DNA from 3 places in the Streptomyces sp. NPDC057617 genome. Region 2 is predicted to be linked to each of the others. Evidence: riboswitches for the same ligand, from Rfam matches in the RefSeq annotation. Region 2 holds a riboswitch; each other region holds the start of a gene.

Region 1 (3,268 bases), on a different contig from region 2:
ACCCCGTCCCGCAGCCACACCACCGACCAGGCGGCCTCCGCGGGACCGCCGCGCCACAGCAGGGTGTCCGCCGCCGCGTGATGCCCCGCGTACTGGACGAACCGGCCGAACTGCTCCGACCAGAAGTACGGCACCGGATCGTAGATCTGCTCGCTCTCGCCGACGGCCTGGGCGGCGACCGTACGCGGTCCCTGGAGCGCGTTGTCCCAGTGGTGGACGAGCAGCCGCTCGCCGTAGCGGGCGGAGGGGAAGGACGCGCAGTCGCCGACCGCGTACACATCGGGCAGCGAGGTCGCGAGCCGCTCGTCGGCGACGATCGCCCCGTCCGGGCCCAGCGCGATTCCGGAGCCCGCCAGCCAGTCGGTCGTGGGCCGCGCGCCTATGCCCACCACCACGGCCTCGGCGGAGAGCCGCCGGCCGTCCGCGAGGACCACCGTGCCCGGCTCGACGGCGGCGACCCGGGCGCCAGTGAGCAGTTCGGCGCCGCTCTCCGCGTACCAGTCCGCCATGGGAGCCGCCACCTCGGCCGGGAGGGCACCGGGCAGCGGCCGGTCCGCCGCCTCCACGACCGTCACGGCACACCCGGCCGCGCGGGCCGCCGTGGTGAACTCCGCGCCGATCCACCCCGCGCCGACGACCACGGTCCCGGCCCCCCGGTCCAGCACGGGCCGCAGCGCCTCGGCGTCGTCCAGGGTGCGCAGCAGATGGACACCGGGCGTGGCCGCGGTGCCCGGCAGGGCGACCGGCTCTGCGCCGGTGGCGATGACCAGCAGGCCGTACGGTACGGGCCCGGCCCCGGTGTCGACCTCCCGCGCGGCGGGGCGCAGTCCGGTCACCTCCACGCCGAGTCTCAGCTCGACCCCGAGCGCCGCGAAGTCGATGTCGTACGCCGGGCTGTCCGCCGTGCCCAGCAGCACCGCCTTGGAGAGCGGCGGCCGGTCGTACGGCGGGTGCCGCTCGGCGCCGATCAGGGTGACCGGGCCCTCGTACCCCTTCTCGCGCAGGGCCACGGCGGTCTGCACGCCCGCCATGCCCGCGCCGACGATGACGACGCCCGGCCGCGCGCGATGTGCCCGCTGTGCCGGGAGTTCCCGCTGCCTCTGCTGCTCGCTCACCCGATCACCATATGCAGCCGGTCAACCGCCGGGCGTACCCCGCCGGAGGTTCTCGCGGCTCCGGCGCGGCCTTACCGCGCGGCGGGCCGCGCGTTAGTCTGGCCGGTGACACTACCTCGCGGGAGTCCGGACGCACCGGACTGAGAGGGAGGCTGGAGCGGCCTCCGACCGTACGAACCTGATCCGGGTCATGCCGGCGAAGGGAGGGGCTGGACGCCCATGCAGTCACCCCATCCGTCATCCCATCCGCAGTCACCTCACCGGGGAACGGGGAGCGGTTCCGATGTCCTGGTCATCGGCGGCGGAATCATCGGCCTGGTCACGGCCTGGCGGGCCGCGCAGCGCGGGCTGAGCACCGTCGTCGCCGACCCCGGTCCGGGCGGCGGCGCCGCGCGGGTCGCGGCGGGCATGCTCGCCGCCGTCACCGAACTCCACCATGGCGAGCAGGTCCTGCTCCGGCTCAATATGGCCTCCGCGGAGCGCTATCCGGACTTCGTGGCCGAGCTGGAGGAGGCCAGCAGCCAGGAGACCGGCTACCGCGCCAGCGGCACGCTGGCCGTCGCCCTCGACACCGACGACCGCGCCGAACTGCGCGAACTGCACGATCTCCAGCGCCGCTCGGGGCTGGCCTCCGAGTGGCTCACGGGGCGCGAATGCCGGCGCCTCGAACCGATGCTCGCGCCGGGCGTACGCGGGGGCCTTCGGGTGGACGGCGACCACCAGATCGATCCCCGCCGGCTGGCCGCGGCGCTGGTCACGGCGTGCGAGCGGGCCGGGGTGGTCTTCCACCGGGCCCTGGCCGAACGGCTCTCGGTCGTACGGGACCGGGCCGCCGGCGCCGTACTGACGGGCGGGCGCGTGCTCGCCGCGGACCAGGTGGTGCTGGCCGCCGGCAGTCTGAGCGGGCGGCTGGCGGGCGTGCCGCACGAGATCCGGCCGCCGGTACGGCCCGTCAAGGGCCAGGTGCTGCGGCTGACCGTGCCGCGTCCGTATGCGCCGTTCCTGACCAGATCGGTACGGGCGGTGGTGCGCGGCAGCCATGTCTACCTGGTGCCGCGCGAGAACGGCGAGCTGGTGATCGGCGCCACCAGCGAGGAGCAGGGCTGGGACACCACGGTCACCGCGGGCGGGGTGTACGAATTGCTGCGCGATGCGCATGAACTCGTCCCCGGTATCACCGAGCTGCCGCTCACCGAGACCCTCGCCGGACTGCGGCCCGGCTCGCCGGACAACGCGCCGCTGCTGGGGCCGACCGCGCTGCCGGGACTGCATCTCGCGACCGGCCACTACCGCAACGGGGTGCTGCTCACGCCGGTCACCGGCGATGTGCTGGCCGAGGCGCTGACGACCGGCGAACTCCCGGAACTGGCCCGGCCGTTCACCCCGCGCCGCTTCACCTCCGTACCGCAGGACCTCACCTCCGTACCACGGGAGCTGACCGTATGAGCATCTCCGTCCGGGTGTCCGTCTCCGTGAACGGCGAGGCGCGCGACCTCGCCCCGGGCACCACGCTCGACGTCCTGGTCGCCGCGCTGACCCCCGCGCCCTCGGGTGTCGCGGCCGCCGTCAACGAGATGGTGGTGCCACGGGGGCGCTGGGCCGGAACGGTGCTCGGCGAGGGTGACCGGGTGGAAGTCCTGACCGCGGTCCAGGGGGGCTGAGCGGGGATGGCGGACGACCGGTTCACCATCGGCTCCACCGTGCTGGGCTCCCGGCTGATCATGGGGACGGGCGGGGCGCCGAGCCTCGACGTACTGGAACGCTGCCTGGTCGCCTCCGGCACCGAACTCACCACGGTCGCGATGCGACGCCTCGACCCCACGGTCCAGGGGTCCGTCCTGTCCGTACTCGGCTCCCTCGGCATCCGCGCCCTGCCCAACACGGCGGGGTGCTTCACGGCGGGCGAGGCGGTGCTCACGGCGCGGCTGGCGCGTGAGGCGCTCGGTACGGACTGGATCAAGCTGGAGGTGGTCGCGGACGAGCGGACGCTGCTGCCGGATCCGGTGGAGCTGCTGGACGCGGCGGAGACGCTGGTCGACGACGGGTTCACGGTGCTGCCCTATACGAACGACGATCCTGTGCTCGCCAGAAAACTGGAGGACGTGGGCTGCGCGGCGATCATGCCGCTGGGGTCGCCGATCGGTTCCGGTCTC
Region 2 (3,268 bases):
GGGTTTTCGCCGCCTTCTACGTACCGTTCCTGGCCACCTTCGTGGCGATGATGCTCAGGGCGGACGACGGGCCGTGGCGGGTGCTGATGTTCATGCTGCTGACAGTCGTCAGCGACACGGGCGCGTACGCGGTCGGCTGGCGCTTCGGTACGCACAAGCTCGCGCCGCGCATCAGCCCCGGCAAGACCAGGGAGGGGCTGGCGGGAGCCGTCGTCTTCGCCATGGTGGCCGGCGCGCTCTGCATGCAGTTCCTGATCCACGACGGAATCTGGTGGCAGGGGCTGCTGCTCGGACTGGCCGTCGCGGCCAGCGCGACGCTCGGCGATCTCGGCGAGTCCATGATCAAGCGGGATCTCGGTATCAAGGACATGGGCACGCTGCTGCCCGGGCACGGCGGCATCATGGACCGCCTCGACTCCCTGCTGCCCACGGCGCCGGTGGTCTGGCTGCTGCTGGTGATCTTCGTAGGCTCCTGATGTCTCGCAGGTTCCTGCCGAGCCAGGCCCGGTCAAGGGCCTGACCTGCGGCGATACCGTACGGGGGCCCGTTGTCCACAGGACAGCGGGCCCCTGCCGCATGTCTGCGACACTGGTTCCACCATGCCTGTACCTGGAGAACTGACATTTGTCGCGCCCCGCGGAGCCAAGAAGCCGCCGCGACACCTCGCCGACCTCACCCCCGCCGAGCGCCGCGAGGCCGTCGCCGCGATCGGCGAGAAGGCGTTCCGTGCCAACCAGCTTTCGCAGCACTACTTCGCGCGGTACGCACACGATCCGCAGCAGTGGACCGACATCCCGGCCGCCGCGCGCCAGAAGCTCGCCGCGGAGCTGGTGCCCGAGCTGATGTCGGTGGTGCGGCACATCTCGTGCGACGACGACACCACCCGTAAGACGCTGTGGCGGCTGCACGACGGCACCCTGGTCGAGTCGGTGCTGATGCGCTATCCGGACCGGGTCACGATGTGCATCTCGTCGCAGGCCGGCTGCGGGATGAACTGTCCCTTCTGCGCCACCGGACAGGCCGGGCTCGACCGCAATCTGTCCACCGCGGAGATCGTGCACCAGATCGTCGACGGGATGCGCGCGCTGCGCGACGGCGAGGTGCCCGGCGGCCCCTCCCGGCTGTCGAACATCGTCTTCATGGGCATGGGCGAGCCGCTCGCCAACTACAACCGGGTGGTCGGCGCGATACGCCGGCTGACCGACCCCGAGCCAGACGGTCTGGGTCTGTCCCAGCGCGGGATCACGGTCTCGACGGTCGGTCTGGTGCCCGCGATGCTGCGTTTCGCCGACGAGGGGTTCAAGTGCCGCCTCGCGGTCTCCCTGCACGCGCCTGACGACGAGCTGCGCGACACCCTCGTCCCGGTCAACACCCGCTGGAAGGTACGGGAAGTGCTGGACGCGGCCTGGGAGTACGCGGAGAAGTCCGGCCGCCGGGTCTCCATCGAGTACGCCCTCATCCGCGACATCAACGACCAGGCGTGGCGCGGCGACCGGCTGGGCCGGCTGCTCAAGGGCAAGCGGGTGCACGTCAATCTGATCCCGCTCAATCCGACCCCGGGATCGAAGTGGACGGCGTCACGCCCCGAGGACGAGAAGGCGTTCGTCGAGGCGATCGCGGCCCATGGCGTGCCGGTGACGGTACGGGACACCAGGGGCCAGGAGATCGACGGGGCGTGCGGGCAGTTGGCCGCCTCGGAGCGCTAGGAGGCCACGGGGTAATGTTGGCCTGAACGCATTGCATATGTTCCGACAGGGGAGCGCCACAGCGCTGAGAGTGTGGCACATGTCCGCGAGAGCGGGCAGCGGCCGCAGACCCTCTGAACCTCGCCCAGGTCATTCTGGGTAGGAAGTTCGGTCACCACTCAAGCTGTTGCGCCCTGCCCGGAGTCCGGCCGGTCCTGACTCCGGGCAGGGCCGCGTCTTCTCCTGGACTTCCCAGGAGGAAAACCAGTGAGCAGCACCACCAGTACAGCCGGCACCGTCACTGACAGAAGGACGGCCGCCCGCAGAAGGACGGCCGTCGCCGCGCTCGCCACCGCGCTCGGGGTCTCGGTCCTCGCCGCCTGCGGCGGGTCCGACGGCTCCGCGCCGTCCGGCGGCAGCGGCGGTACGGAGTCGAAGACCGTCACCCTCGTCAGCCACGACTCGTTCAACGCCTCGCCCGCCGTGCTCAAGGAGTTCACCCGGCGGACCGGCTACACGGTCAAGGTCCTGAAGAGCGGGGACGCGGGCGAGGCCCTCAACAAGGAGATCCTCACCAAGGGTTCGCCCCAGGGCGATGTCTTCTTCGGCGTCGACAACACCCTGCTCTCCCGCGCCCTCGACAACGGCCTGTTCACGCCGTACAAGGCCAAGGGTCTCGACCGCGTCGACACGGCCACCCAGCTCGACCGCGGCCAGAACCGGGTCACGCCCATCGACACCGGCGATATCTGCGTCAACTACGACAAGAAGTACTTCACGGACAAGAAGCTCGCGCCGCCGCAGTCGTTCGACGATCTGGTCAAGCCGCAGTACAAGGACCTGCTCGTGACGGAGAACGCCGCGACCTCCTCGCCCGGCCTCGGCTTCCTCCTCGGCACGGCCGCGCGGTACGGCGACAACGGCTGGCAGGACTACTGGAAGAAGCTCAAGGCCAACGGCGTGCAGGTCGTCGACAGTTGGGAACAGGCCTACAACGAGAACTTCTCGGGCTCGGCCGGCGGCAGAAAGGCCAAGGCCGACCGCCCGCTCGTCGTCTCGTACGCCTCCAGCCCGCCCGTAGAGGTCCTGTACGCCGAGCCGCAGCCGCAGCAGGCGCCCACCGGAGTCGCCACCGGCACCTGCTTCCGGCAGACGGAGTTCGCCGGGCTGCTCACGGGCGCGAAGAACGAGGCGGGCGGCAAGGCCCTGGTGGACTTCCTGATCAGCGACACCTTCCAGGCGGACATGCCGCTGAACATGTTCGTCAACCCGGTCGTCAAGAGCGTGAAGCTGCCCGAGCTGTTCACGAAGTTCGGCGCGACGGTCAGCGAGCCCGAGACCGTGGCACCCGACAAGATCGCCGCCAACCGTGAGCAGTGGATCCAGTCGTGGACCTCACTCGTGGTGAAGTAGCCGACAGGGCGGCGAGCCGGGCCCGGCCGGCTCGCCCCACCCCGAAGGGCCGCGCGAGTTCCGTCCGGCTCGTCCTCATGGCCGTACCCGTCGCGTTCTTCGCGGTCTTCTTCGCCTATCCCGTGACCGCGATCGTCGGCCGCGGCCTCAAGGCCGACGGCACCTGGCAG
Region 3 (3,268 bases), on a different contig from region 2:
GTAGAGGGCACGGGGCCCCATCGACGGATCCGCCTGATGCAGCTCCCAGACCGCCGAGGTCTGGGTGACCGTCACATCGTCGAGAACACCCAGCGAACCGATGATGACCCCGGCGAGCAGCAGTCCGCTCATATCGATCCCGGGATAGAGACCGTGGATCAGCCCGGTGTTGTCGTCGGTGTTGCCGGTCAGGCTCGCCCAGCCGATGAAGACCGACCCCAGCAGCCCGATCAGCAGCAGGGATACCAGAGTGCCGAGGACCGCGACCGAGGTACGGGCCGTCAGTCCATGGCACATATAGAGCGCGATCAGCATGATCGCGCTGGCCCCGATCACCGCCACGACCAGCGGATTCGAGCCCTGGAGTATCGCGGGCAGGATGAACAGCGTCAGCACGGCGAACGAGACCGCCAGCGCGACCAGCGCCATGACCCCGCGCAGCCGCCCCACCACGACCACAGCGAGCGCGAAGATCCCGGCCAGCAGGGCCATGGGGAACTTCCGGTTGACATCCGTCACCGAGTACTGGAGATCGCGGGGAGCGTCGGGTGCGTATGCCACCACAACGCCTTGTTTCACGTGAAACTGCCGCGGTGCGTCCGGCTGGACGATCTCGACGAAGGTCCGGCCCTTCTCCTTGCCGCTGGTGACTTCGATGGTGGCCTTCTTGCAGTCACCGGTCTGCTCCCGGTCCGCCTCGCGCCCCTGGGGTTTCGAGGTGTCACCGGTGGACGGGACCTGGGCGGCGTTCACGGACTTGCAGTCGACCTGCTGGATCTGCACCACCCGGCCCTGCTCGGTCTGCCGGTCGAAGCCCACCCCCGTACGTTCATGCGCCGGAGCGCCGCCCGGCCAGAGCACCACCAGACCGACGACCACCGCGGCCGCGAACGGGATCAGAACCGCCGCGATGACCTTGCGAAGGTGCTGGGAGACCGGCGCGGCGGGGCCATGACTGTGCGAGTGCCCGTGCGATTCATGGGTCTGCTGGGATGAGGTCACCGACCGATCATCGCAAGAAGCCTGAGGCCCTCTGTTCAGCACGCCGGATATGACGCTAGCGTGGGGGCACCTTTTGCACACGCGGGAGCTCGGAGCACCGGGCTGAGAGGGCGCTGACTGTGGCGTTCCGGGGAGTATCCCCTGGACCCCTGAGCTGCGCCGACCGCTGAACCTGTTACCGGGTAATGCCGGCGTAGGGAGTAGGTCTCATGACCGTTCAGGACGCACACACGCCTGCCTCCGATTCTGAAAACGAGTCTGGACATTCGAGCGAGGCTCATGGTTCGAGCCGGACTCAAAGGACTATCGGCTGGCACAAGGGATATGTCCAGGGCTCGCGCCCTGACCTCCAGGTTCCGGTCCGCCAGGTGCACCTCACCAACGGCCAGGACGTCACGCTGTACGACACCTCGGGTCCGTACACCGATCCGGCCGTCGAGACCGATGTACGCCGCGGTCTCGCGCCACTCCGGGAGAACTGGATCATCGGGCGGGGGGACACCGAGGAGTACGCGGGCCGGCCGGTCCGCCCCGAGGACGACGGGCTCAAGCACACGGCGCCGCGCGGCGGGCTGCGCAACCTCGACGCGGTCTTCCCCGGCAGGCCGCGCCAGCCGCGCCGGGCGCGGGCCGGACAGACCGTGACGCAGCTCTCGTACGCCCGGCGCGGGGAGATCACGCAGGAGATGGAGTACGTCGCGATCCGGGAGAACGTGTCCCCGGAGGTCGTGCGCGAGGAGATCGCCGCGGGCCGTGCCGTACTGCCGGCCAATGTCAATCACCCGGAGATCGAGCCGATGATCATCGGCAAGCGGTTCCTGGTGAAGGTCAACGCCAACATCGGCAATTCCGCGGTCACTTCCTCCATCGAGGAGGAGGTGGAGAAGATGACCTGGGCGACCCGCTGGGGCGCCGACACGGTCATGGACCTCTCCACCGGCCGCAATATCCACACCACGCGCGAGTGGGTGCTGCGCAACTCCCCCGTGCCGATCGGCACCGTGCCGCTCTACCAGGCGCTCGAAAAGGTCGACGGCAAGGCCGAGGAGCTGACCTGGGAGATCTACAAGGACACGGTCGTCGAGCAGGCCGAACAGGGCGTCGACTACATGACGGTCCATGCCGGGGTGCTGCTGCGGTACGTTCCGCTGACGGCGCGCCGCAAGACGGGCATCGTCTCGCGCGGCGGCTCGATCATGGCGGCATGGTGCCTCGCGCACCACAAGGAGTCGTTCCTGTACGAGAACTTCGAGGAGCTGTGCGAGATCCTCGCGGCGTACGACGTGACGTACTCCCTCGGTGACGGCCTGCGGCCGGGGTCCATCGCGGACGCCAACGACGAGGCCCAGTTCGCCGAGCTGCGCACGCTGGGGGAGCTGAACTCGACCGCCAAGCGGCTCGGCGTACAGACCATGATCGAGGGCCCGGGCCATGTCCCGATGCACAAGATCAAGGAGAACATCGACCTCCAGCAGGAGATCTGCGAGGAGGCGCCGTTCTATACGCTCGGCCCGTTGACGACCGATGTGGCCCCGGCGTACGACCACATCACCTCCGGCATCGGCGCGGCGATGATCGCGTGGTGGGGTACGGCGATGCTCTGCTACGTCACCCCCAAGGAGCACCTGGGGCTGCCGGACCGGGACGACGTCAAGACCGGTGTCATCACGTACAAGATCGCCGCGCATGCCGCGGACCTCGCCAAGGGGCACCCGGGGGCGCAGGCGTGGGACGACGCGCTGTCCGACGCCCGGTTCGAGTTCCGCTGGGAGGACCAGTTCAATCTGGCCCTGGATCCGGACACGGCCCGGGAGTTCCACGACGAGACGCTGCCGGCGGAGCCGGCGAAAACGGCGCACTTCTGCTCGATGTGCGGCCCGAAGTTCTGCTCGATGAAGATCTCGCAGGACATCCGGCGGCGGCACGGCGGCGAGTTCGAGAGCGACGGCGGCGGCGACGGTACGGGAAGCGCGGGCGAGGCGGGCGCAGCGATCGGGGCCGACGAGATCGAGGCGGGCATGGCGCAGAAGTCCAAGGAATTCGCCGCGGCCGGCAACCGGGTCTATCTGCCGCTGGCGGACTGAACCCGGCGGACTGAGGGCCGGCGGCCCTCCGGACCGAGCGCCGGGCCTGAGAGGCTACGCAGCCTCGGAGGCCGGACGACGGAACGGCGGGCCAACGGTGCCGGGCACCGGCCGGAGGTCACTCCGGTCGGTGGTCCGGGCCGCCGAAATCTGGGCTGGTGAAGTCCGGGCTGGTGAAGCTG

Evidence for each region. Region 2 has a riboswitch for thiamine pyrophosphate ahead of ACFU9P_RS16040 (thiamine ABC transporter substrate binding subunit). Riboswitches for the same ligand answer to the same signal wherever they lie in the genome.
Region 1: it holds a riboswitch for thiamine pyrophosphate, as region 2 does, so the genes downstream of both, thiO (glycine oxidase ThiO) here and ACFU9P_RS16040 (thiamine ABC transporter substrate binding subunit) in region 2, are expected to answer to the same signal.
Region 3: it holds a riboswitch for thiamine pyrophosphate, as region 2 does, so the genes downstream of both, thiC (phosphomethylpyrimidine synthase ThiC) here and ACFU9P_RS16040 (thiamine ABC transporter substrate binding subunit) in region 2, are expected to answer to the same signal.

The regions. Positions count from the first base shown of each region.
Region 1 covers NZ_JBHVGV010000003.1:419,031-422,298, reverse strand. The annotation lists gene ACFU9P_RS10760 (NAD(P)/FAD-dependent oxidoreductase) at 1-1,115, opposite strand, end outside; TPP riboswitch at 1,224-1,337, shown strand; gene thiO (glycine oxidase ThiO) at 1,335-2,561, shown strand; gene thiS (sulfur carrier protein ThiS) at 2,558-2,776, shown strand; gene ACFU9P_RS10745 (thiazole synthase) at 2,783-3,268, shown strand, end outside.
Region 2 covers NZ_JBHVGV010000005.1:475,645-478,912, forward strand. The annotation lists gene ACFU9P_RS16030 (phosphatidate cytidylyltransferase) at 1-476, shown strand, start outside; gene rlmN (23S rRNA (adenine(2503)-C(2))-methyltransferase RlmN) at 600-1,706, shown strand; TPP riboswitch at 1,744-1,869, shown strand; gene ACFU9P_RS16040 (thiamine ABC transporter substrate binding subunit) at 1,953-3,098, shown strand; gene ACFU9P_RS16045 (ABC transporter permease) at 3,176-3,268, shown strand, end outside.
Region 3 covers NZ_JBHVGV010000013.1:251,741-255,008, reverse strand. The annotation lists gene ACFU9P_RS28865 (YibE/F family protein) at 1-1,002, opposite strand, end outside; TPP riboswitch at 1,074-1,219, shown strand; gene thiC (phosphomethylpyrimidine synthase ThiC) at 1,212-3,086, shown strand; gene ACFU9P_RS28855 (hypothetical protein) at 3,205-3,268, opposite strand, start outside.